Paeniglutamicibacter kerguelensis: one gene and its partner. The protein of the gene in region 1 interacts with the protein of each later gene in a pairwise test. Links are inferred from orthologs where the notes say so. Each region holds a gene or a part of one and is shown on either strand. Other genes may lie near its edges. The genes, in order: JOF47_RS11750 and rlmB.

What was found.
Region 2: the proteins of JOF47_RS11750 (region 1) and rlmB interact in binary tests that used the Escherichia coli proteins (3 or more experiments, as listed by UniProt). The link is inferred for Paeniglutamicibacter kerguelensis from one-to-one orthologs.

Annotation. Positions count from the first base shown.
Region 1 is NZ_JAGIOF010000001.1:2,573,909-2,581,902, forward strand. Bases 1,951-4,908 are described here. They hold JOF47_RS11750 (NAD(P)H-hydrate dehydratase), read left to right. Parts: upstream 1,951-2,687; coding sequence 2,688-4,130; downstream 4,131-4,908. Other genes in these bases: JOF47_RS11740 (mycothiol transferase), read right to left, coding at 1,951-2,027; JOF47_RS11745 (holo-ACP synthase), read left to right, coding at 2,157-2,507; JOF47_RS11755 (UDP-glucose dehydrogenase family protein), read right to left, coding at 4,245-4,908. In the rest of the region: glmS (glutamine--fructose-6-phosphate transaminase (isomerizing)), read left to right, coding at 1-1,202; more of JOF47_RS11740, read right to left, coding at 1,470-1,950; more of JOF47_RS11755, read right to left, coding at 4,909-5,588; glmM (phosphoglucosamine mutase), read right to left, coding at 5,711-7,057; rpsI (30S ribosomal protein S9), read right to left, coding at 7,233-7,733; rplM (50S ribosomal protein L13), read right to left, coding at 7,770-7,994. UniProt on the Escherichia coli protein: Bifunctional enzyme that catalyzes the epimerization of the S- and R-forms of NAD(P)HX and the dehydration of the S-form of NAD(P)HX at the expense of ADP, which is converted to AMP.
Region 2 is NZ_JAGIOF010000004.1:1,503-18,556, reverse strand. Bases 7,365-10,147 are described here. They hold rlmB (23S rRNA (guanosine(2251)-2'-O)-methyltransferase RlmB), read left to right. Parts: upstream 7,365-8,146; coding sequence 8,147-9,148; downstream 9,149-10,147. Other genes in these bases: JOF47_RS19490 (GlgB N-terminal domain-containing protein), read left to right, coding at 9,382-10,146; cysS (cysteine--tRNA ligase), read left to right, coding at 7,365-8,042. Outside these bases: JOF47_RS19540 (ArsR/SmtB family transcription factor), read left to right, coding at 1-246; JOF47_RS19535 (DUF4193 domain-containing protein), read left to right, coding at 423-725; phosphate signaling complex protein PhoU, read right to left, coding at 841-1,500; JOF47_RS19525 (sensor histidine kinase), read left to right, coding at 1,680-2,897; JOF47_RS19520 (response regulator transcription factor), read left to right, coding at 2,894-3,574; JOF47_RS19515 (hypothetical protein), read right to left, coding at 3,773-4,303; JOF47_RS19510 (CarD family transcriptional regulator), read left to right, coding at 4,615-5,097; ispD (2-C-methyl-D-erythritol 4-phosphate cytidylyltransferase), read left to right, coding at 5,233-6,519; more of cysS, read left to right, coding at 6,573-7,364. UniProt on the Escherichia coli protein: Specifically methylates the ribose of guanosine 2251 in 23S rRNA.

The DNA of each region.
Region 1 (7,994 bases):
CCATCACGCCGGAGAACCACAGCATCACGGACTTCTTCGGCAACCCGGCCGAGGGCAAGGAATTCTCGGTTGACTGGGATGCAGCCAGCGCCGAAAAGGGCGGCTACGCGTCCTTCATGGAAAAGGAAATCAACGACCAGCCCGCCGCGGTGGCCGACACCCTCCTTGGCCGCTCGGACGCCTTCGGCCGTCTGACCCTTGATGAGATGCGCATCGCCCCCGAGGAACTGGCAAACGTCACCAAGATCGTTGTCCTTGCCTGCGGCACTTCCGCCTACGCCGGCTCCGTGGCCAAGTACGCCATCGAAAACTGGTGCCGGATCCCCGTTGAGGTCGAGCTCTCCCACGAGTTCCGTTACCGCGATCCGATCGTGGACGCGAACACCCTGGTGGTTTCGATCTCGCAGTCCGGCGAAACCATGGACACGCTGATGGCAGTGCGTTATGCCAAGGAACAGGGCGCCAAGACCCTGGCAATCTGCAACACCAACGGGTCGACCATTCCGCGTGAATCAGACGCCGTGCTCTACACCCACGCCGGACCGGAAATCGCCGTTGCCTCCACCAAGGCATTCCTGGCCCAGATCACCGCCACCTACCTGCTGGGCCTCTACCTTGCACAGTTGCGCGGCAACCTGTTCAGCGGCCAGATCAAGGACATCCTGGCCGATCTTGGCAAGATCCCCGCCAAGATACAGGACGTCCTGGACCGTGGCGACGAAATCAAGGAACTGGCACGCTCCATGGCCGAAGCCAATTCGGTGCTCTTCCTCGGTCGCCACGTGGGCTACCCGGTTGCCATGGAAGGCGCGCTGAAGCTCAAGGAAATCGCCTACATCCACGCGGAAGGCTTCGCCGCCGGCGAGCTGAAGCACGGCCCGATCGCACTGATCGACGACGGCCAGCCGGTCTTCGTAGTCGTCCCTTCCCCTCGTGGACGGGATTCCCTGCACTCCAAGGTCGTCTCCAACATCCAGGAAGTCCGCGCCCGCGGTGCCAAGACCCTGGTCATCGCCGAGGCCGGCGATGAATCGGTGCGCGAATTCTCCGAGTTCGTCTTCTACGTTCCGGAGACCCCGACCTTGCTAATGCCATTGCTGGCAACGGTTCCGTTGCAGCTCTTCGCCTGCGAATTGGCTTCGGCCAAGGGCCTTGACGTGGACCAGCCGCGCAACCTGGCCAAGTCGGTAACGGTCGAGTAGACCTAACGTGTGCGGTGTTGGTTTCGTTTCCCGCGAGGGGAATGAAACCAACACCGTTGTCTTTTAACGCCCGGCAGGCGCCTCTAAGGGTGCCTCTAAGGGTCGGCACCCCCGGGTATCGACTGCAATACATTGAGATACCCGGACCATGGATCACAGCGGATCGGCCCGTGGAACCGCGGAAGCTAACGTCCACCCAGCAACGCGAGAAAAAGGCGAACAATCGACTGTTTTGTTCGGCGGCAGGTCCGGCTTCTGGTTCAGGAATCAACCGTGGTCTGCAAAAATCCCTTGAACGAATTCGGCTTGCCCCAAATGCTTGGTGGTTTCATTGAGGACGCTCGCCAACCGCACTCCCACGGTCACCGGTGGATCCCAACGCCGATCAATGATCGTGTCGAAGTCGCCGTCCTCCAGCGTGCAAAGGATCCTGTCGCTTAGTTGATGCACCGAGCGGTAGTAGCCCAGCAGGTACGCGCTTTCATACATTCCGAACTCTTCGACCTGCCCACTGCTGTGCCCGTAGCCGGTGTCAAGGTCGCTGTAGGGCAATTGAAACCTTTGGCGCCATCCGTCAGCGACCCAGCGCTGTTCAGCCGAGGACTCGGGCCACAAGCGGTTGGCAAGGTGCACGAAGTGGTCATCCTGCACCCTGGTCAGATGCCAGATCAGCCATCCAATGTGGTTGGTGTTCTTGCTGGGCCTAAAGCGCAAGAGTTCCGGCTCAGCCCGGTCAAGCAGGGTTCCGATCCCCTCCGATACCCGAACGAATCCATCGCGCAGGAGAGCAACCGCCACTGCATCCGACCTCTCTGAATTCTCCATGAACCACTTACCCCTTTGTTGGGAGCCCCGAAATTTTCACACGATCCAACAGCCAAGCCTCGTCCAACAGGCCTGATAGATCAATGGGCATTTCGATCCGCCAGGGACTTCGCGGATAAACTCGGAGCCATGATCGTGGGAATTGGTGTAGATGTTGTCGAGGTATCTAGGTTCAAGGCGCAGCTGGAACGCACGCCGGCTCTCATCGAACGGCTCTTCGTTCCGGCGGAACGGGGTTTGCATGTCAGGTCCCTGGCCGCCCGTTTTGCCGCCAAGGAGGCCATCGCCAAAGCCCTCGGCGCTCCGGCCGGAATGAATTGGCAGCACTGCCAAATCGTCAAGGACGCTGCCGGGGACCCCCAGGTGCTGCTTGACGGGTCCGTTGCCGAAGTCGCAGCAGCGAAGGGCATCCTCTACTGGCATATTTCCATGAGCCATGACGGGGATCTTGCCACCGCCATGGTGGTCGCCGAACGCTAGACGGTTCAACAAATTTGCTGGTGGGAACGGGCTTCCCGCTTCATGTGTCGACCTATAGATGGGACATGTGCCTGACAGAGTCGGTATTCTGTCAATATGATTCCCGTGTACAGAGGTTCCCAGGTACGTACGGCAGAAATCCCACTTGTGCGTAACGGCGGTGCAAACCGTCTCATGCGCATGGCGGCCGACGCCCTGGCCCACCAAGCGGTGCTGATGCTCCGTGAACATTCCGGAAGATTGTACGGATCGCGAATGGTCGGGCTCATTGGTTCGGGAAACAACGGCGGTGATGGCCTGTATGCAATGGCCGCCCTGGCAAAACGGGGTGTCAGATGCACCGCCGTGTTGCTTGGCGAGCGCACTCATCCCGAAGCGCTGGAAGACTTCAACCGTGCCGGCGGGCGATCGGCCTATGCGATGCAGCTTCCCGGACTGCTTGAAGACTGTGACCTGCTGATAGATGCCGTTTACGGCACCGGTGTCCGCCCCGGCGCCGTACTGCCGGAGATACCGCAGAACATACCCGTGTTGGCGTGCGACCTGCCCAGCGGCGTTGATGCAGACACCGGAGCGGTCGTCCCAACCGTCATTGCGGCCGATCGCACCGTGAGCTTTGGCGCGTTGAAAACCGGACTCGTGGTTGGTTCCGGGCATTTGGTTTCCGGGCACATCAAAGTAATCGACATCGGATTGCGCGAGACCCTGCCTGCGCCGGAGGCGTGGGTCGCGCAAGGTGAAGACGTTGAACTGCTGTTGAACCGCACCTCGGATTGGCACGTGCCGGGACAGCACAAGTACCAGCGAGGCGTGCTGGGCCTGTTTGCCGGTTCCCCGCGCTATCCGGGAGCCGCGGTGCTGGCCGCCCGGGCCGCTGTCTCCACTGGCCTGGGGCTGTTGCGAACCGTGGTCCCTGACTCCGTGGCCCCGGCAATGTCCGGTGCCGTCCCCGAATCCGTGCCCCTGTCCTCGCAGGAGCTCACCGCATTGCTCGCCCACAGCCGCCGCAACGACCGCGAAGGCGCAAAACGCATTGGTGCGTGGGCTGTCGGCCCGGGCCTGGAAGACACCCCGGACAACCGCGAGACACTTGCGCAGATCTTGGCGTCGGAAAGTCCCTGCGTATACGATGCCGGGGCGCTGGTCATGCTCGAGCCGGGAGCAAACCCCCAACCCCGGATCCTGACGCCGCATGCCGGCGAGTTGCGGTCCCTGTTGGCCAAGGCCGGTGTCCGGGTGGACGCTGCAGACATTGCGGACGACCCGGTGCGCTGGGCCCGCTGGGCGGCAGTTGCTTATGACTGCGTGATCCTATTGAAGGGCTCGGCGACGATCTGCACGGCGCCCGATGGCTACACCCTGATCGTGCACTCCAGCACGCCTGATTTGGCAACGGCCGGCAGCGGCGATGTCCTGACCGGGTTGTTGGGGACGCTCTTGGCGGCGACAAGCTTCCCGGCCAAGGAATCCGAGACCAACCTCATGCACCGGCTGACCGACATAGCCGCCGCAGGGGCCCTCATCCATGCCCATGCCGGCGCACTGGCGGCGCTGGAAGGCACACTAAGCGCCGTGGACCTACTCCGGGCACTCCCGCGCGCGGCCAGGGACCTGGGGCTCTGAGCTACTCCCCCCAAGCACTTTTGCCGGAAGCAATAGACGAAGGGCCTTGGTTTGACTTCGCGAAGTCAAACCAAGGCCCTTCGTCCACCCGCTGGTCCGGGATCCGGGAACCGGCTAGGGTTGTGCGTCCAGCGGGGCATAGTGCTGGCCCATGCCGATGATTTCCCAGCCGTCGGCTTCCCAGACCGCGCGGTCCAGGACGTTGCGGCCGTCAATGATGCGGCGCGAAGCGACCAGCGGATCCAGGTCCCCGGGCGCCAGCTGCCTGAACTCGGCCCACTCGGTCAGCAGCAGGACAACGTCGGCGCCGCCGACTGCCTCGGCAAGGCCCGGGGCATAGTCAAGGCGCGGGAAGCGTGCCGCCGCGTTCTTGTTGCCCTTGGGGTCGTAGACGGTCACCTCGGCTCCGGCGTTGTAGAGCCGCACGGCGATGTCCAGGGCCGGCGAATCGCGCACGTCGTCGCTGTCCGGCTTGAACGTCACGCCGAGGACGGCGATTTTCTTGCCGACCAGGTCGTCGTTGAGCATTGCATGGGTCAACCGCACCACGCGTTCGCGGCGGCGCAGGTTGATCTCGTCGACCTCGGCCAGGAACCCCATGGTGTGCGTCAACCCGAGTTCGCTGACGCGTGCCTGCAGCGCCCGGATGTCCTTGGGCAGGCATCCCCCGCCAAAGCCAACGCCCGCGTTGAGGAACTTGCGCCCGATCCGCACGTCATGGCCCAGCGCATCGGCCAGGGTCGTGATGTCCCCGCCAATGGTCTCGGTGACCTCGGCGAACGAGTTGATGAAGGAAATCTTCGTGGCCAGGAAGGCGTTGGCCGCGACCTTCACCAGTTCGGCGGTTTCGAAGTCGGTGACGATCAGTGGGGTGTCGGCGGCCAGGGCCTTGGCGTAAACCTTGCGCAGGATATCCACCGATTCGGTGTCCTGCGTGCCAATGACCAGTCGATCCGGGCTCATGGTGTCGGCCACGGCAAAACCCTCGCGCAAGAATTCCGGGTTCCAGGCCAGCATGATCCGTGAATCCGGCTGCGCCTCCGCCTCGATCAGTGACGTCAGGCGCCGCGCAGTTCCCACGGGCACCGTCGACTTGCCCACGATCAGGGCTTCGCCTCGGATGCGCCGGGCCAGTTCACGGACGGCCGCATCAACGAAACGCAGGTCGGCGCCGTGGCCGTCGGCACGCTGGGGTGTGCCAACTCCGACGAAATGAACATCCGCCCAATCGGCGACCTGGTCGTAGTCGGTGGTGAACCGCAGCCGGCCCGTTGCAACGTGCTTGCGCAGCAGCTCGGGCAAGCCTGGTTCGTGGAAGGGCAGTTCGCCCAGTGCCAGCGAATCGATCTTGGCCTGGTCAATGTCCAAGCCGATGACTTCAAAACCCAACTCAGCCATGCATGCGGCGTGGGTTGCGCCAAGATACCCGGTGCCCACCACCGATATTTTCAACGTCATGCCCGTGGGACACCCTTTCTAAGACTCTTGCGCACGCATTCTGCGGCACAACCATCAGCAATGTGGCCGGGCGAAACGGACCACAGTCCGCTCCACCCGGCCACACGCAACAACTTGGTTTCCTAGAGAGCAAGCTCTCGCGAAACAACATCCGCCAGGGACTTGGCAATGTTCTCGGCAACGGACTGCGAGGTTGCCTCGACCATGACACGGACAACGGGTTCGGTTCCGGACGGGCGCAGCAGCACACGGCCCGAATCGCCCAGCTCTGCTTCGGCCGCAGCAACGGCATCTGCAAGCACCGCGTTGGTGGGAGCCGCTGACTTGTCCACGCCCTTGACGTTGATCAAGATCTGCGGCAGCACGGTCATGGCGCCGGCAAGTTCCTTCAGGGACTTGCCCGTTGCGTTGACACGGGCCGCGATCTGCAGACCGGTCAGCACGCCGTCGCCGGTCGTGGCATAGTCGGCGAAGATCACGTGCCCGGACTGTTCGCCGCCCAGGTTGTAGTCACCCTCGCGCATGCCCTCGAGCACGTACCTGTCCCCGACTCCGGTTTCCTTGACGGTGATGCCGGCCTCGCGCATGGCGATCTTCAGGCCAAGGTTGCTCATCACCGTGGCTACCAGGGTGTTGTCCTTCAGCTTTCCGAGGTCCTTCATGGCGGTGGCCATGATTGACATGATCTGGTCGCCGTCGACGACGGTTCCCTCGTGGTCCACGGCCAGGCACCGGTCGGCGTCGCCGTCGTGGGCAATTCCGAGGTCCGCGTTGTGTTCAACCACGGCTGCCTGCAGGTTTTCAAGGTGCGTGGAACCGTAGCCGTCGTTGATGTTGATGCCGTCGGGTTCGGCACCAATGACAATAACTTTGGCGCCCGCGGCCGCAAAGACCTCCGGGGAGCAGCCGCTTGCAGCGCCGTGCGCGCAATCCAGCACGATCTTCATGCCTTCGAGGCGGTTCGGCAGGGACTGCAACAGGTGCATGATGTAGCGGTCTTCGGCATCCGCAAAGCGGGTCACCCGTCCCACGTCCCCGCCGACGGGACGGTACTTGGGCTTCTCCATCGCTGCTTCGATTGCGTCTTCGAGCGCGTCGTCAAGCTTCTTGCCGCCACGTGCCAGGAACTTGATGCCGTTGTCTGGCGCCGGGTTGTGCGAGGCGGAGATCATCACGCCGAAGTCGGCGCCGAGGTCGGCCACCAGGTATGCGGCAGCAGGCGTGGGCAGTGTTCCCGCGTCGTGTACGTCAACGCCGGAAGAGGCAAGCCCCGCTTCGATGGCAGCCGAAAGGAAGTCGCCACTGATCCGGGGATCCTTGGCCACCACCGCCATGGGCCTTCGCCCATCCTTTATTTGTTCATGACCCAGCACCATTGCGGCGGCCTGTGAAAGCGCCATCGCCAGTTCGGGGGTCAAGAGTTCGTTTGCTTTTCCGCGGACACCGTCGGTCCCAAATAACCTTGCCATCGTCATCCATCATAGGGGTTCGACTCCCCCTTGGCCGGTATCTGCGGACCCCGGCGGCACCGGAATATCCAATTCGACAGCGATATTCCCCACACCAAAGGCGTTTTAAAGGCCGAAGGGCCCAGGGAATAATCCCTGGGCCCTTCGTGTCGGGCAAAAACCCGACGCAAGCGATTTAGCGCTTGGAGAACTGCGAAGCCTTGCGAGCCTTCTTGAGACCAGCCTTCTTGCGTTCGATGACGCGAGCGTCACGAGTCAAGTAGCCAGCCTTCTTGAGCTGCGCACGGTTGTTGTCGCGGTCGATTTCGTTCAGCGAGCGGGCAATGCCCAAACGCAGAGCGCCGGCCTGGCCCGAAGGGCCGCCACCGTGGATGCGAGCGATAACATCGTAGGCGCCATCGAGTTCGAGCAGCTTGAACGGCTCGTTGACATCCTGCTGGTGCAGCTTGTTCGGGAAGTAGTTTTCCAGCGTGCGACCGTTGAGGGTCCACTGGCCGGTACCCGGAACGACGCGAACGCGGGCAATAGCCTGCTTGCGACGGCCAACTGCTGCGCCTGCAACGGTGAGGGCCGGACGTTCCTTAACTACAACGGCTTCTGCCGATGCGGATTCCGAGGTGTACGAAGTCGGAGCTTCACCCTCGAATTCGGTGATCTCTTCAGTGTTCTGAGCCACGATAATCTCCTAAAGTCTTTTTCTCGGGGCCCAGCGCTACTGCGCGACCTGGGTGATTTCGAAGGTCGTCGGCTGCTGTGCAGCGTGCGGGTGCTCGGCACCGCGGTAGACCTTCAACTTGGACAGCTGCTGTGCAGCCAGGGAGTTCTTCGGGAGCATGCCCTTGATGGCCTTCTCCACTGCCTGAACCGGGTTCTTCTCAAGAAGTTCGGCGTAGGTAACGGACTTCAGGCCGCCCGGGAAGCCCGAGTGGCGGTAAGC
Region 2 (17,054 bases), on another replicon or contig:
CTGGCTGAACTCTCTGCAGGTCCGCTGCACGTATCGGAATTGGCCAGGCGTGTGTGGATGAGCCGGCAATTGCTGTATTTGCATCTGGCAAAGCTGGAGCAGGCAGGGTTCGTATCGGGTGTCGCGGACGTGGCGGACGACGGAAAAGCGCTGAAGCTCTTCGAGCTGAACGAGTTCGAGCTGAACGAGTTCGAGCTGAACGTCGACATCGCCCGGATAGTCGGCGAATACCCGCAAACCCCGTAGCCGGGATGCCGTCGCGAGATACCCCGAACGCCGGAGCGGCAGCGGCAGGTTGACTGCAATCGGACATAATTTGTTAATGCGAAGAGATAATTTTGAGCGCAAGCGGGTGCACGCACTGGTTGATGCGGTACTGTGCTGTCTCGACGTACCCCTGAATCATGTAAGGATCGCAATTCGTGGCAACTGACTATGATGAAGTTCGTCCGGACGTAGCCGAGGCCCGCAAGGCCTCGCTCGACGCGGTTAAGTCCGCCAACGCTCCGGATGCCCGCAGCGTAACGCTGGATCTGGACGAAGCCGACACCTCCGACGGTGTTGAACTGCCGGGTGCCGACCTGTCCAACGAGGAACTGACGGTCACCGTCGTTCCGCAAAAGGAAGACGAATTCCTCTGCGGCTCGTGCTTCCTGATTCGCCACCGCTCGCAGCTTGCTCGCGAAACCAACGGCGTTGGCTACTGCCTCGAGTGCGAGGGCTAAGAACGGGCCTTCGCGCCCGCCGGCAAACAAATACCGCTGGCCTTGCAATGGCCGGGGCAAAGCCCGAGCGCAAGCAAGACCAGCGGGTTGCTGTCTTAAGCGGCCAACCGGATGACTAGAATGCTTCGCTCACCGGCTCCCATTCGCCGGTGACGAGGTAGGAAACCTTGCGGGCAACCGATACGCCGTGGTCGCCGAAGCGTTCCAGGTAGCGGCTGGTCAGCGTGACATCGGCGGTCGTCGGGGCGGACTGGTCCCAATCGGCGGAGGCCACGACCTTGAAGATCGATGCGTGCAGCTTGTTGATCTTGGCGTTGAGCTCAATGATTTCGCGGGCAATGGCCAGATCGCGGGTGTCCAACAGCATTCCCAGCTTCTGCGCAATGGCGATGTCGAGCTCAGCCATTTCGGCGAAGATGGGTGCCACGGACGCAGGCACGACCTGCTGCGGGAAACGCAGTCGGGCCAGCTGGGCCACGTGTCGGGCCAGGTCGCCCATGCGTTCAAGGGAAGCGCTCATGCGCAGGGAGCCCACGATCATGCGCAGGTCGGATGCGACCGGGCCCTGAAGGGCCAGGACGTCGATGGCACGTTCGTCGAGTTGGGTCTGCAGAAAATCGATCTTCGCGTCCTCGGCGATGACTTCCTGGGCCAATTCGATGTCCGCATTGCGGAAGGACTCGAAGGCCCGTTCCATGGCCGAGGCCACTAGCTGCGACATCTGAATGAGCTCTTCACCGATTTGCTGCAAATCGGCCTGGAAAACCTTACGCACGCGGGCGTCCTTTCGTGATGGTGGCACCGCGTCCGGCACGGACGACGGAACTGTTCATGTCCATTCTTACAGCACCAGGTGAACCGATCGGGGGTTCAAGGTGAACGTTTAGTGAATGACTTTGGCAAATGCGGGATTCTGCCCGATCCGGTGCCTGTGCGCCAGATAGGCTAGAGGGCGTGAACGATGTCTTGCTTTCCGTGATTGCGGGCCTGGTCGGTTTGGCCCTGGGTGTTGTGGGCATCATGGCGTACCGTGGCTCGGTCCGGAGCCGGCGTGGCCTACCCACCGTGGGGGAACCAACCCTGCCCGAGGGTTCCGCTGCCGTGCTCTCGGTCATCGGGCGCGCCTTTGTCATCCTCGACGAGGTCGACGGGGTGGTGCGGGCAAACCCAGCGTCCTATGCCTACGGGCTGGTGCGCGGGCACACCCTGATCCATGAGGAATTGCGGTTGCTGGCACGCAAGGTACGCGCCGACGGCGTCATCGCCGAGCGGGAATTCGAACTGCCCCGGGGAACCATGGGTTCCTCGAGCCTGATCGTTCATGTGCGCGTCGCGCCGCTGGGGGATGAATACATCCTCCTGCTGGCCGACGACCGCACCGAAATCACACGCACCGAGGCAGTCCGCAACGACTTCGTGGCCAACGTGTCCCACGAGCTCAAGACGCCGGTGGGTGCCATTTCCCTGCTGGCCGAGGCCATCGACGGGGCGGCCGACGACCAAGTGGCGGTCCGCCGCTTCACTGCCAGGTTGCACAAGGAATCGGCACGGCTCGCGGCACTGGTCCAGGACATCATCGAACTCTCCAGGCTGCAGGGCACCAACGTGATGCTGCAGGGTGAAATCGTCGACATCAACGAGGTGCTGGCCGAGGCGGTTGACCGCAACAAGCTCCCGGCCGAGGAAAAGCGCATCAAGATCCTGGTGGGAGGAACCGTCGACCAGCCGGTCTTCGGTGATCGCGACCTGCTGATGACGGCCCTGCGCAACCTGATAGACAACGCGATCCGCTATTCGCCGGCAGACACCACCGTCGGGGTGGGACTGCGCCATCGCGACGGCCTGATCCAGATCTCGGTCACCGACCAGGGTCCCGGCATTTCCGCCGATGAACAGGAACGCATCTTTGAGCGGTTCTACCGCGTCGATGCGGCCCGGTCGAGGCAAACAGGGGGAACCGGGCTTGGATTGAGCATCGTCAAGCACGTGGTGGCCAACCACGGTGGAGAAATCACCGTGTGGTCCCAGCCTGGTCAAGGGTCGACCTTCACAGTTCGCTTGCCAATTTTGGACGAAACACCAGACCAAGACGCGGTAGCCCCCGCAGAGAAAAGCCCCAAACACAACACGGCCCATGCGCGCAACGCGCGGCCGGAAGGAGGACGGGGATGACCCGTATTTTGTTAGTCGAGGACGAGGAATCGCTCTCCGACCCGCTGTCTTACCTGCTGGAGAAGGAAGGCTTCGAGGTCCAGGTCGCTGAGGACGGGCTCAGCGCCGTCACAGAATTCGAGCGCCACGGGGCAGACCTGGTGTTGCTGGACCTGATGCTGCCGGGGCAACCCGGAACCGAGGTATTCAGGCAGATCCGGTCCACCTCTCAAGTGCCCGTCATCATGCTCACCGCCAAGGATTCGGAAATCGACAAGGTTGTCGGGCTGGAACTTGGTGCCGATGACTATGTCACGAAGCCCTATTCCTCGCGTGAACTTGTCGCCCGCATCCGTGCGGTGCTGCGCAGGCAGGGCGAGAGCGAAGAACTGGTCAGCAACATCGTCGCCGCGGGCCCGGTGCGCATGGATGTCGAACGGCACGTGGTTTCGGTGCGGAGTACCCCGGTCTCCATGCCGCTGAAGGAATTCGAGCTGCTGGAGTTGCTGCTTCGCAACACCGGCCGCGTGCTCACCCGCGGCCAGCTCATCGACCGGGTGTGGGGTTCGGACTACGTGGGGGACACCAAGACCCTCGACGTGCACGTCAAGCGCCTGCGTTCAAAAATCGAACCGGATCCGGCGGCCCCCGTCCACTTGGTGACGGTGCGCGGACTCGGCTACAAGTTCGAGGCCTAGACACCCGGTGCAGAGACCGGGATAAATTCCATAAATGGTGCGTCGGCCCCGGGGATACGGTTCCCCGGGGCCGACGCGTGGGTTGCGTCCACCGGCCGCGGGCAACAAAAAAACCGGGGCGTGGTCCGATCTTGTGTAGATCGGACCACGCCCCGGTTTGGTGGCTGTTGAATTACCGCGTGGCGGACAACGAGGTGCCTAGTGGTTTTCTTCAGACTTCGGCGACGGGGTCAGGTGCGACAGCTCGCTCTCGCTGAAGCCGCCCGGAACGTAGGGGCGGTATTCCTCGAGGACGCCGTTGACAACCGGGATGCCGACTTCGTCCGAGGAACCGCCGACGCTGAGCGTCGCCGTGGCCTGCAAGCCCGGCATTACGCCGGTGGCGGGCAGGATCGTCTTGTTGGCGTCCTTTTCGAGCTCGACTACCGACTTCGCCGGAACCTTGATGCTGACCGAACCGGTCGAAAGCTTCAAGTCCAGGGTCTGCGCGGTAGCGGTGTTGTTGAGGACGGAGCCAATCAGGCGGGCCTCATCATTTGCGCTCTTGGCGACAAGCATCATATTGCGCACTTCGAGATCAGCAATGTTCAGAACGATGCCATCGGAAGCAGCGTACTGCAAGGTCGTCGCTTGTTGGTTGATGGCGCTACAGCTGGTAAGGCCAAGGGCCAACATGGCCAGGGCAGCTGCCGCAACGGCGCGGCGTCCACGGTTTTTCTGTGCGGTCATCACGGCACAAACTCCTCAATCAGTTTCGAGTTCGGGTGAGCTAGCGGGCACACAGGATGCACCCGAGGGAGCCACTCTCCCCCCTAGCCTAATCGCTTTTTGCCCGAATGCATGATTTGGCCCCCGCGATAAGCGTCATCAAGGTGCTGATCATGGCTGGAATCGACCCCGAATCCGGCTATTTGCATAGCACTAGTTTCGCCGCTTGGGAAGAGCTAAATCCGCGCCATTACAAGGGAGTAGGGGAGTCGGTCGAACCATTTTCCGCAATTCCCGTGATAAACTAGTAAGTGGGAAAGGGGTTTATCCACATGGTTTTTGAGGTTGGCGAGACAGTTGTCTACCCGCACCACGGTGCAGCAATGATCGAAGAGATCAAGATGCGCACCATCAAGGGCGAAGAGAAGATGTATCTCAAGCTTAAGGTTGCCCAAGGCGATCTGACTATCGAGGTTCCGGCAGAAAATGTCGACCTTGTTGGTGTGCGCGATGTAGTTGGCCAAGAAGGTTTGGATCACGTCTTTGACGTGTTGCGAGCCGAGTTTACGGAGGAACCCACTAACTGGTCCCGCCGTTACAAGGCGAACCTGGAGAAGCTTGCTTCAGGTGACGTCATCAAGGTTGCAGAGGTCGTGCGTGACCTTTGGCGCCGAGATCATGACCGTGGCCTTTCCGCCGGCGAGAAGCGCATGTTGGCAAAGGCCCGCCAGATCCTGATCAGCGAACTTGCGCTGGCCAAGAAACTTGACGAAGACAAAGCCGAAAGCGTGCTTGACGAGGTTCTTGCCTCGTAGCATCCACGAAATTTGTAATGCTTGATCCCGATGGGGGGCCGAAACATCGAATGATGCTTCGGACCCCCATCGGCGTCTTAGGCAACCTGGCGCATCCCTCCCGGACGAGCCAGACAACACCGATAGTCTGGTGTGGTGAGTGGAGAAAACCCGAAAAGCGCCAAGCCGACCAAACGCACGGCCGTCATCGTCGTGGCCGCAGGTTCCGGAACCCGGCTCGGTTACGGCATGCCCAAGGCGCTGGTTCCCCTGAACAACCGGACGTTGCTGGAACATGCGCTTGACCGGATTGCCCTGGCAACTTGCCCCGACGAAGTCGTCGTCGTCCTGCCGGCGGGGGACAGCGAGCTCTCGGCGCTCTGTGCCAGTCACGAGTTGAACCCCCGGACAATTGCCGGGGGAGGCACCCGTAACGACTCGGTGCGCGCAGGCCTGTCCGCGCTCGGCCCCGGTGTCGAACAGGTGCTGATCCACGACTCCGCGCGGTGCCTGACCCCTCCGGAGGTTTTCGACTCAGTCGCGGGAGCACTTGCCGGTGGGGCAACGGCCGTGATTCCGGTGCTGCCGGTGGTGGACACCATCAAGACCGTCGCCCTGACCCCGGGGGCCGAACAGCCGCATGTGACGGGCACCCCCGCCCGGGAATTCCTGCGAGCGGTGCAAACCCCGCAGGGCTTCCACGCGGCGACACTGATCGCGGCACATGCCCAGGCCGACGGCTGGGACAAGGCCCGGGCCGAGGAAATCACCGATGACGCGATGCTCATGGAAAGGCTCGGGGAACGCGTGGACACGGTCCCCGGTTCACCGGAGGCCCTGAAAATCACAACACCCATGGACTTGCTCCTGGCGCAGTCGTTGCTGGGCGCGGGCACAACGGAAGGCCGCACCATGAACCAGTCCGACGAACAATCGATGCAGGCGGCCGCCCCCATGCTCATTCCGCGCACCGGCATCGGCATCGACGTCCACGCAATCGCCGACGCCTCCGAGCCACGGGACATGTGGCTGGCCGGGCTGCACTTCCCGGGCGTCCAGGGACTCTCCGGGCATTCCGACGGGGATGCGGTGGCTCACGCCGCCTGTGACGCCCTCTTTTCCGCCGCCGGGATCGGGGACCTGGGCACCCACTTCGGAACCGACCGCCCCGAATACGAGGGCGCCTCGGGAACCACCTTGCTGGCCGAGGCCGCACGGCTGGTGCGCGAGGCCGGATTCGAGGTCGGCAACGTGGCCGTCCAGTTCGTGGGCCGTCGACCCAAGTTCGCGGCCCGCCGCCTTGAAGCGGACGCGGTGCTCAGCGAAGCGGCCGGGGCACCCGTCACCGTCACCGCCACAACCTCCGACGGGCTGGGCTACGAGGGCGCGGGGGACGGGCTGACCGCCTACGCCACCGCGTTGGTGTATTCGGTCAAACGCTGAGCGCCGCAGCAGGTCCGCCCGTGAATCCACGCGGCCTCGGATAACCTTGGGTTGTGAGCATCCGTTTTTATGACACCAAGCAGGCAATCACCCGGGACTTCGTGCCCCTGATCGAGGGCAAGGTCGGGCTGTACTACTGCGGTGCCACGGTGCAGGGCATGCCGCACGTGGGCCACGTGCGCAGCGCCATCGCCTTCGACATCCTCACCCGCTGGCTGGAAAACCGCGGCTACGAGGTCACCGTGGTGCGCAATGTGACGGATATTGACGACAAGATCCTGGAGAAGTCCGCCGCCTCCTTCGGCGAGGACTTCGAGGAGGACGAGGACTACTTCGCCAACGAAGCCTGGTTTGCCCTGGCCTACCGCTTCGAGCAGGAGTTCGCCTCCGCCTACGACACCTTGGGCGTGCGCAGGCCAACCTACGAGCCGCGCGCCACCGGCCACATCACCGAGATGCACCAGCTGATCAATACGCTGATCGAGCGCGGCCACGCCTACCCGGCGCTTGACGGCTCCGGCGACGTGTACTTCGACGTCCGCTCCTTCCCGGCCTACGGCTCGCTGACGCACCAGAACGTCGATGACATGCAGGGCGCACCGGACGCCGATCCGCGCGGCAAGCGCGATCCGCGCGACTTCGCTCTCTGGAAGGGCCACAAGGACACCGACCCGGAAACCGCATCCTGGCCGAGCCCCTGGGGCGCCGGCCGCCCGGGCTGGCACCTGGAATGCTCCGCCATGGTCACCAAGTACCTCGGCACCGCCTTCGACATCCACGGCGGCGGCCTTGACCTGCGCTTCCCGCACCACGAGAACGAGATGGCCCAGTCGATGGCCGCCGGCCACGACTTCGCCAACTTCTGGATGCACAACGGCATGGTCACCTACCAGGGCGAGAAGATGTCCAAGTCCATCGGCAACACCATTTCGCCCGCCGAAATGCTGGAACTGGCCACCCCCCGAGTGGTCCGCTACTTCCTGGGCCAGGCGCACTACCGTTCGCAGCTGGACTACCGTCCGGAGTCGCTGGCGGAGGCCGGAGCCGCGGTGGAGCGCATCGACGGGTTCGTTGCCAACGCGCTGGCCCGCATCCACGGTGTCGGACCGAACGATGACTTCTCCATCGACATGCACCACTTCGAGGTCACCGAGGCCTTCGAATCGGCGATGAACGACGACCTCAACGTGCCCCAGGCCCTGGCCGCGCTGCATGAAACGGTGCGCCGCGGCAACACCGCGCTTGCCGCGGGCGACCTGGAAACCGCCGACGAGGCAATGCAACAGGTCATGGCGATGACCTACGCGCTCGGCCTGGATGACACCATCGAACAGGGCGGTGCGGCGAACGCTGCACAGGGCGCTGCACTCGACGTTTTGGTTGCCGCGCAGCTCGCGGACCGGGCTGCCGCCCGCGCGGCCAAGGACTGGGCCCGCTCGGATGCCATCCGCGACACCCTGGCCGCCGCCGGAATCGTCGTGGAGGATTCCGCGGACGGGGCCCGCTGGAGCCTGAAAGCGTAAGTTGCCCCACAAAGCGCATTATTTTTGCGCAACGTGTCGCTAAAATAGGTAGGCGGCGAGTGAAATCGCCGTGCAATCCGCCCCGACCCAAGGAATACACCATCATGTCTGCTGCACAGAAGCGCTCCGGCGCCGTACGCAAGAGCAAGAAGGGCCCCTCCGTCGGAACCGGCGGATACGGCCGCAAGGCCCTCGAAGGCAAGGGCCCGACGCCCAAGGCCGAGGACCGCCCGTACCACAAGGCTTTCAAGAACAAGGAGCTCGCAGAGCGCTCCGCCGCCAAGCGCGGCAACACCACCAAGGGCGGCTCCGCCCCGCGTGGCCGCAGCACCAGCCGCAGCAAGGGCAGCGAAGAACTGGTCACCGGCCGCAACTCGGTCGTCGAGTCGCTGCGCGCAGGCATCCCGGCCAAGGCCCTGTACCTTGCCATCCGCATTGAGATGGACGAGCGCGTCCGCGAGTCGCTGAAGATCGCCGCCGAGCGCGGCATCCCCGTGCTGGAAACCGGCAAGGCCGAGCTTGACCGCATGACCGACGAGGCCATCCACCAGGGCCTGGTCCTGCAGATCCCGCCGTACGACTACAAGGATGCGCTGGAGACCGTCAAGTCGACGATCGCCAAGTACAACAAGGGCCACATCAAGAACGCCCCGTTGTTCGTTGCACTCGACGGCATCACCGATCCGCGCAACCTCGGTGCCATCATCCGTTCGGCCTCGGCCTTCAACGCCCACAGCGTGATCGTTCCCGAGCGCCGCTCCGTAGGCCTGACCGCCTCGGCCTGGAAGACCAGCGCCGGCGCCGCGGTTCGCGTTCCCGTGACCCGCGCCCCGAACCTGAACTCCACGCTCAAGGGCATGAAGGAAGCCGGCGTCTTCGTGATCGGCCTGGACGGCGACGGCGACGTTTCGCTTCCCGACCTCGGCCTGGCCACCGAGCCGCTGTGCATCGTCGTTGGTTCCGAGGGCAAGGGTCTGTCCCGCTTGGTCCGCGAAAACTGCGATTCGATCGTGTCGATCCCGATCAACTCCGGCATGGAGTCGTTGAACGCTTCTATGGCCGTGGGCATCACCCTCTACGAGGTTTCGCGCAAGCGCAGCGCCTAAGTACCTTTGGCTTCCCTGCGCCGAACCGCGCAGGGCGGCATTTCATAAACGACGGTGGTTCCCGGATTCGACAAGGATCCGGGAACCACCGTCGTTTAACGGCTATTCCCAGGCCGGTTGATTCTCGGTAGCGTGGGTAGAGAGCCGGATGAATGCTTGAGCAGTTCAAGTGCGCACAACCGACGCACCAATGATTTGGTCGGTGGCGCCTGTGAGGGAACGGGGATGTCGCCATGGGGCAGCCGCAGATCGAATCCGACGACTATGCACCGCACCGACTCGATGAATCGTTGGGTGCGCCGTTGCATGTGCAGATTCCCGTGCTTGAAGCCGTTGACCGAGGCGAATACAGGGCACCGCATGCGGTGCTCGGGCCGCACTTGAACATGGTCGGGCACGTCGGGGTGCGGACCCTGCAGCGCGGTGTCATCGGCGTGAATGTTCTCAGCGGCGCAGGGACATTCCCCATGCGCCGGGAGCTGGGGGACATCTGGGACGCGCTGCTCGAATCCAAGGAGATCGGGCGTGTCCCCGATTACCGGATCCAGCGGATCGAGAAGGACGGGTCGACGGTGACCCTCGACGATCCATATAGGCATGCGCCACGGCTGGGGGAACTGGAGCTGTATCGGTTGCGGACAGGCGGCCAGGAAGTGCAGCGGCATTTGCTCGGTGCACACTTGCAGCACTACACATCTCCCATGGGCGAGGTTGAAGGCACGGGATTCGTGGTTCACTGCGAGGACGTGACGGCAGTCAGGGTTTGCGGGGACTTCAATATCTGGAATGGGTCGACCCACGCCATGCGGCGACTCGGAAACAGCTGGATTTGGGAGATCTTCATTCCCGGGGTCGGTCTTGGCACGAAGTACCGGTTCGAATACCTCGAGCCGACCGGTACATGGGTTGAGTATGCCGATCCGCTCGGGCACTACTCCACCGAAGATCCCGACACCATCTGTCTGGTGCAGGCCGAAGGGTTTGAGGGCGAGGAATGAGCGTCCAGGATTAGCGGAGGCGAACGCGCAGGAAATTGTGGGACAGTTCACAGAAACTGGATTGTGCCCGATTTCCGTCTTTTTCGGGTGTTCCGGGGCCGTTGCCCCCGTCTTTGCGGGGTTTCCGGGTTCCGACCGGCGGGGAGGGGCCCGGTTGGACTTCCGGGGCCGGGGCGCGTAGAGTTGTTTCTCGCGCCGGACACCGCAGCGTAGCCCGAAAGGGAAACGGGCGGGGGTTGGCGAGAAGGATTTTGGAAGAACACCGGATGTCGAATTGACTCCGGGTTGCTTCCGGACTAAGGTAGTGAAGTTGCTCCAGAGCGAAGCGCCGGCGGTTGGTAAGCCCGGGTCGTGGAGGTTGGAAGCGTCTGTTGTTTGAGAACTCAATAGTGTGCCAAGTTTGTTGATACCAATTTATTTATTTTATTGGTGAATGGTTTCAGGGTCCGCACCCCCGTGCGGGGACCTGGGGCAATTTGCCGGGATTTTTTTTACTTGGTGCAACCCGGCCGACTTTTTCCAGTCGGCGTGATGGTTGTGTCTGTATTTTTTTACGGAGAGTTTGATCCTGGCTCAGGATGAACGCTGGCGGCGTGCTTAACACATGCAAGTCGAACGATGACCCCCAGCTTGCTGGGGTGATTAGTGGCGAACGGGTGAGTAACACGTGAGTAACCTGCCCCTGACTCTGGGATAAGCCCGGGAAACTGGGTCTAATACTGGATATGCACCGTGGACCGCATGGTCCTTGGTGGAAAGATTTTTTGGTCAGGGATGGACTCGCGGCCTATCAGCTTGTTGGTGAGGTAATGGCTCACCAAGGCGACGACGGGTAGCCGGCCTGAGAGGGTGACCGGCCACACTGGGACTGAGACACGGCCCAGACTCCTACGGGAGGCAGCAGTGGGGAATATTGCACAATGGGCGAAAGCCTGATGCAGCGACGCCGCGTGAGGGATGACGGCCTTCGGGTTGTAAACCTCTTTCAGTAGGGAAGAAGCGAAAGTGACGGTACCTGCAGAAGAAGCGCCGGCTAACTACGTGCCAGCAGCCGCGGTAATACGTAGGGCGCAAGCGTTATCCGGAATTATTGGGCGTAAAGAGCTCGTAGGCGGTTTGTCGCGTCTGCCGTGAAAGTCCGAGGCTCAACCTCGGATCTGCGGTGGGTACGGGCAGACTAGAGTGATGTAGGGGAGACTGGAATTCCTGGTGTAGCGGTGAAATGCGCAGATATCAGGAGGAACACCGATGGCGAAGGCAGGTCTCTGGGCATTAACTGACGCTGAGGAGCGAAAGCATGGGGAGCGAACAGGATTAGATACCCTGGTAGTCCATGCCGTAAACGTTGGGCACTAGGTGTGGGGGACATTCCACGTTTTCCGCGCCGTAGCTAACGCATTAAGTGCCCCGCCTGGGGAGTACGGCCGCAAGGCTAAAACTCAAAGGAATTGACGGGGGCCCGCACAAGCGGCGGAGCATGCGGATTAATTCGATGCAACGCGAAGAACCTTACCAAGGCTTGACATGTGCCAGACCGCCGTGGAAACACGGTTTCCCCTTTGGGGCTGGTTCACAGGTGGTGCATGGTTGTCGTCAGCTCGTGTCGTGAGATGTTGGGTTAAGTCCCGCAACGAGCGCAACCCTCGTTCTATGTTGCCAGCGCGTCAAGGCGGGGACTCATAGGAGACTGCCGGGGTCAACTCGGAGGAAGGTGGGGACGACGTCAAATCATCATGCCCCTTATGTCTTGGGCTTCACGCATGCTACAATGGCCGGTACAATGGGTTGCGATACTGTGAGGTGGAGCTAATCCCAAAAAGCCGGTCTCAGTTCGGATTGGGGTCTGCAACTCGACCCCATGAAGTCGGAGTCGCTAGTAATCGCAGATCAGCAACGCTGCGGTGAATACGTTCCCGGGCCTTGTACACACCGCCCGTCAAGTCACGAAAGTTGGTAACACCCGAAGCCGGTGGCCTAACCCCTTGTGGGAGGGAGCCGTCGAAGGTGGGACCGGCGATTGGGACTAAGTCGTAACAAGGTAGCCGTACCGGAAGGTGCGGCTGGATCACCTCCTTTCTAAGGAGCAACTAACACCAAGCGACCACGCCAAAGTGCGGGGAACCGTGGGTGTTCAGTGCTGCTCGCATCCACCACTTGTGTTGGTGGGCGAGTGCTCAAGGGTGGAATATCAACAAGCAACGGCCGTCCGGTTTCGGGCACGATCGACCAGTACGCCGCACCTTGTGTGTGGTTGGAACGTGGGTGGTGTCCGGGGGTGGAACGGTCTTTTGGCACACTGTTGGGTCCTGGATCAACAGGCCCGGCGCATTCCCTTCGGGGGTGTTCCGGTTCGGTTTTTTCTGGTTTCCCGCGCATGGCCTAAGCCGCACAGTCCGCACCCGGAAGGGTGTGTGTGTCGGTGGTGGGTGTGACGGGGTTGTTGTTTGGGAACTGTATAGTGGACGCGAGCATCTTGTGAAGCAAGATCAAGAGCCGGTGGCCTTCGGGTCGGCGGTGTTTTTGTCTTGTTTTGCATAAGCAATTTCTTAAGAATTATTGAACCTGGTGGACATGCCTTGTGTGTGTCTTTCTTGGTTCTTTCGATTGTAATTAATTAAGCTCATGTAAATTTTTGATCATGTTTGTGGTCAAGTTTTTAAGAGCGCACGGTGGATGCCTTGGCATTGGGAGCCGAAGAAGGACGTGGGAATCTGCGATAAGCCTGGAGGAGTCGATAACCGGACGTTGATACCAGGATTTCCGAATGGGGAAACCCCGCACCATGTCATGTGGTGTGACCCGCAGCTGAACACATAGGCTGCGTGGAGGGAACGCGGGGAAGTGAAACATCTCAGTACCCGCAGGAAGAGAAAACAAAAGTGATTCCGTTAGTAGTGGCGAGCGAACGCGGAAGGGGCTAAACCGGTCCATGTGTGATAGCCGGCGGGCGTTGCATGGCCGGGGTTGTGGGACTTTTACGTTCTGGTTCTGCCGGACCAGTGAAGTGAGGTGCGGGCGTATAGGCGAACCGGTTTGAATGCCGGACCATAGAGGGTGAGAGTCCCGTAGTGCCAATGCGTGTCTGCCGCTTTGTGAGAGCATCCCAAGTAGGACGGGGCCCGAGAAATCCCGTTTGAATCCGCCAGGACCACCTGGTAAGCCTAAATACTACCCAATGACCGATAGCGGATAAGTACCGTGAGGGAATGGTGAAAAGTACCCCGGGAGGGGAGTGAAATAGTACCTGAAACCGTGCGCTTACAATCCGTTGGAGCCTCCTTGTTGGGGTGACAGCGTGCCTTTTGAAGAATGAGCCTGCGAGTTAGTGTTACGTCGCGAGGTTAACCCGTGTGGGGAAGCCGTAGCGAAAGCGAGTCTGAATAGGGCGAGTTAGTGGCGTGATCTAGACCCGAAGCGAAGTGATCTACCCATGGCCAGGTTGAAGCGCGTGTAAGAGCGCGTGGAGGACCGAACCCACTTCAGTTGAAAATGGAGGGGATGAGCTGTGGGTAGGGGTGAAAGGCCAATCAAACTTCGTGATAGCTGGTTCTCCCCGAAATGCATTTAGGTGCAGCGTTGCGTGTTTCTTACCGGAGGTAGAGCTACTGGATGGCTAATGGGCCCTACAAGGTTACTGACGTCAGCCAAACTCCGAATGCCGGTAAGTGAGAGCGCAGCAGTGAGACTGTGGGGGATAAGCTTCATAGTCGAGAGGGAAACAGCCCAGAACGCCAACTAAGGCCCCTAAGCGTGTGCTAAGTGGAAAAGGATGTGGAGTTGCGAAGACAACCAGGAGGTTGGCTTAGAAGCAGCCATCCTTGAAAGAGTGCGTAATAGCTCACTGGTCAAGTGATTCCGCGCCGACAATGTAGCGGGGCTCAAGCACACCGCCGAAGTTGCGTCATTCAAATATTGGTAGGCCTTCGTGGTCCAGCCGTTTGGATGGGTAGGGGAGCGTCGTGTGGGCAGTGAAGTCGCGGTGTAAACCAGCGGTGGAGCCCACACGAGTGAGAATGCAGGCATGAGTAGCGAATGACGGGTGAGAAACCCGTCCGCCGAATGATCAAGGGTTCCAGGGTCAAGCTAATCTGCCCTGGGTAAGTCGGGACCTAAGGCGAGGCCGACAGGCGTAGTCGATGGACAACGGGTTGATATTCCCGTACCGGCAAAAAACCGCCCATAGCGAACCGGTGATGCTAACCGCCCCAACCACCCACCGTGGAGCCTTCGGGCTTTGCACCGGGTGTGCGGCGCGGGACCCGAACCGGGGAGTTAAGCGTATTAACAGGTGTGACGCAGGAAGGTAGCCGAGCCAGGCAATGGAATTGACCTGGTCCAAGGATGTAGGGCGAGTCGTAGGCAAATCCGCGACTCACATAAGCCTGAGACCCGATAGGCGCCCCCCTCGGGGGGTGATTCGGTGATCCTATGCTGCCAAGAAAAGCATCGACGCGAGGTTTTAGCCGCCCGTACCCCAAACCGACACAGGTGATCAGGTAGAGAATACTAAGGCGATCGAGAGAATCATGGTTAAGGAACTCGGCAAAATGCCCCCGTAACTTCGGGAGAAGGGGGGCCTGCCCCGTGACCGCCACTTGCTGGCGTGAGCGGGTGTGGGCCGCAGAGACCAGGGGGAAGCGACTGTTTACTAAAAACACAGGTCCGTGCGAAGTCGCAAGACGATGTATACGGACTGACTCCTGCCCGGTGCTGGAAGGTTAAGAGGACCGGTTAGCCCCTTGTGGGCGAAGCTGAGAATTTAAGCCCCAGTAAACGGCGGTGGTAACTATAACCATCCTAAGGTAGCGAAATTCCTTGTCGGGTAAGTTCCGACCTGCACGAATGGAGTAACGACTTCCCCGCTGTCTCAACCATGAACTCGGCGAAATTGCACTACGAGTAAAGATGCTCGTTACGCGCAGCAGGACGGAAAGACCCCGAGACCTTTACTATAGTTTGGTATTGGTGTTCGGTGCAGCTTGTGTAGGATAGGTGGGAGACTGTGAAGCCCGGACGCTAGTTCGGGTGGAGTCATCGTTGAAATACCACTCTGGCTGTACCGGTCACCTAACTTCGGCCCATAATCTGGGTCAGGGACAGTGCCTGATGGGTAGTTTAACTGGGGCGGTTGCCTCCTAAAAAGTAACGGAGGCGCCCAAAGGTTCCCTCAGCCTGGTTGGCAATCAGGTGTCGAGTGTAAGTGCACAAGGGAGCTTGACTGTGAGAGCGACAGCTCGAGCAGGGACGAAAGTCGGGACTAGTGATCCGGCGGCACGTTGTGGAACGGCCGTCGCTCAACGGATAAAAGGTACCTCGGGGATAACAGGCTGATCTTGCCCAAGAGTCCATATCGACGGCATGGTTTGGCACCTCGATGTCGGCTCGTCGCATCCTGGGGCTGGAGTAGGTCCCAAGGGTTGGGCTGTTCGCCCATTAAAGCGGTACGCGAGCTGGGTTTAGAACGTCGTGAGACAGTTCGGTCCCTATCCGCTGCGCGCGCAGGAAATTTGAGAAGAGCTGTCCTTAGTACGAGAGGACCGGGACGGACGAACCTCTGGTGTGTCAGTTGTACTGCCAAGTGCACCGCTGATTGGCTACGTTCGGAAGGGATAACCGCTGAAAGCATCTAAGCGGGAAGCCCACTTCAAGATGAGATTTCCATGCACGCTTGTCGTGCGAGAGGCCCCCAGCAGACCACTGGGTTGATAGGCGGGATGTGGAAGCGAGGACCAAAGACTCGTGAAGCTGACCCGTACTAATAGGCCGACAACTTAAACCACAAACACCACACACATTGATGTGTGGCGAGAAACGCTGCGTCCACTATACGGTCCCGAAACAACAACCCATTGTTTTTTCGCGGAACAACCAAACATGTATCACCACTAGTGATACCACTGTAACCCCAGGTTCACCACGCCGCCGGAGCATGCTCCGCGGCGGCGGTACAGGAGTTACGGCGGTCATAGCGTGGGGGAAACGCCCGGTCCCATACCGAACCCGGAAGCTAAGACCCACAGCGCCGATGGTACTGCACTCGGGAGGGTGTGGGAGAGTAGGACACCGCCGGACCATTATTTGACGGAAGGACCCCCGGGCCACGCGCCCGGGGGTCCTTCCGCATTTAACCCGCCCCCCGCTTTGTGCCCGTGGCCGGAAAACACCTGGCCCCGCACCCGCTGCGGGCCTTTTTCCTTTTAACCCCGGCCCCAGGCCGGGGCCTTTTTGCTTTAACGGGTCCGCCGCCCGGGGTGCCCTGGCTGCACCGGGCCGGTGTCGGTGGTGGGGGTTGTGGGGGATGGGGGCGCTTCCCAGTCGGGTGCGGGGTTCCTGCCGGGCCTCCGGTGGCCGGCCCCCCGCCCCCCGCACGTTGCGGGGGGCCTTTTCCCTTTTAACCGCCCCGCCCCGCCCCGCCCCCGGCCCCCGCACGTTGCGGGGGCCTTTTCCCTTTAACGGGACCGCCGCCCGGGGGCCGGGGGGTCCTTCCCGGCCGGCGTCCCGTGCGGGCCGCACCGCCCCCGGGTGCCCGGGGTGCCCGCGGTGGGGGTTGTGGGGGATGGCGGGGTGTCCGCCGGCGCGGCCGGTGTCCCTGTCCGGCGCTTTGTCCTGGTCGGGCATCCTGGTCGGGCATCCCGGGGCGGGTGCCCTTTTGCAGTGCGGTGCGGTGTTCGGGTGCGGGTTTTGTCCGGTGGCCGGGTGTTGGGGTGGCGGGTGTTGCGGGGGTCACAGGGTGGTTTTTGGGGGTGCGGGGTGCTTTCGGGGCCCCGGCGGGGCGCTTGGGGCCGGTGCGGCGGGGTTTTGGGGGCGGGAGGGCCCCGATTTGCGCAAGCGGCCGAAGGCGTGTATTGTTTTCTGAGTTGCCGGGATGAGGACAGCGGGTAAAGCCGCTGGGGATCTCCCGGTCGACC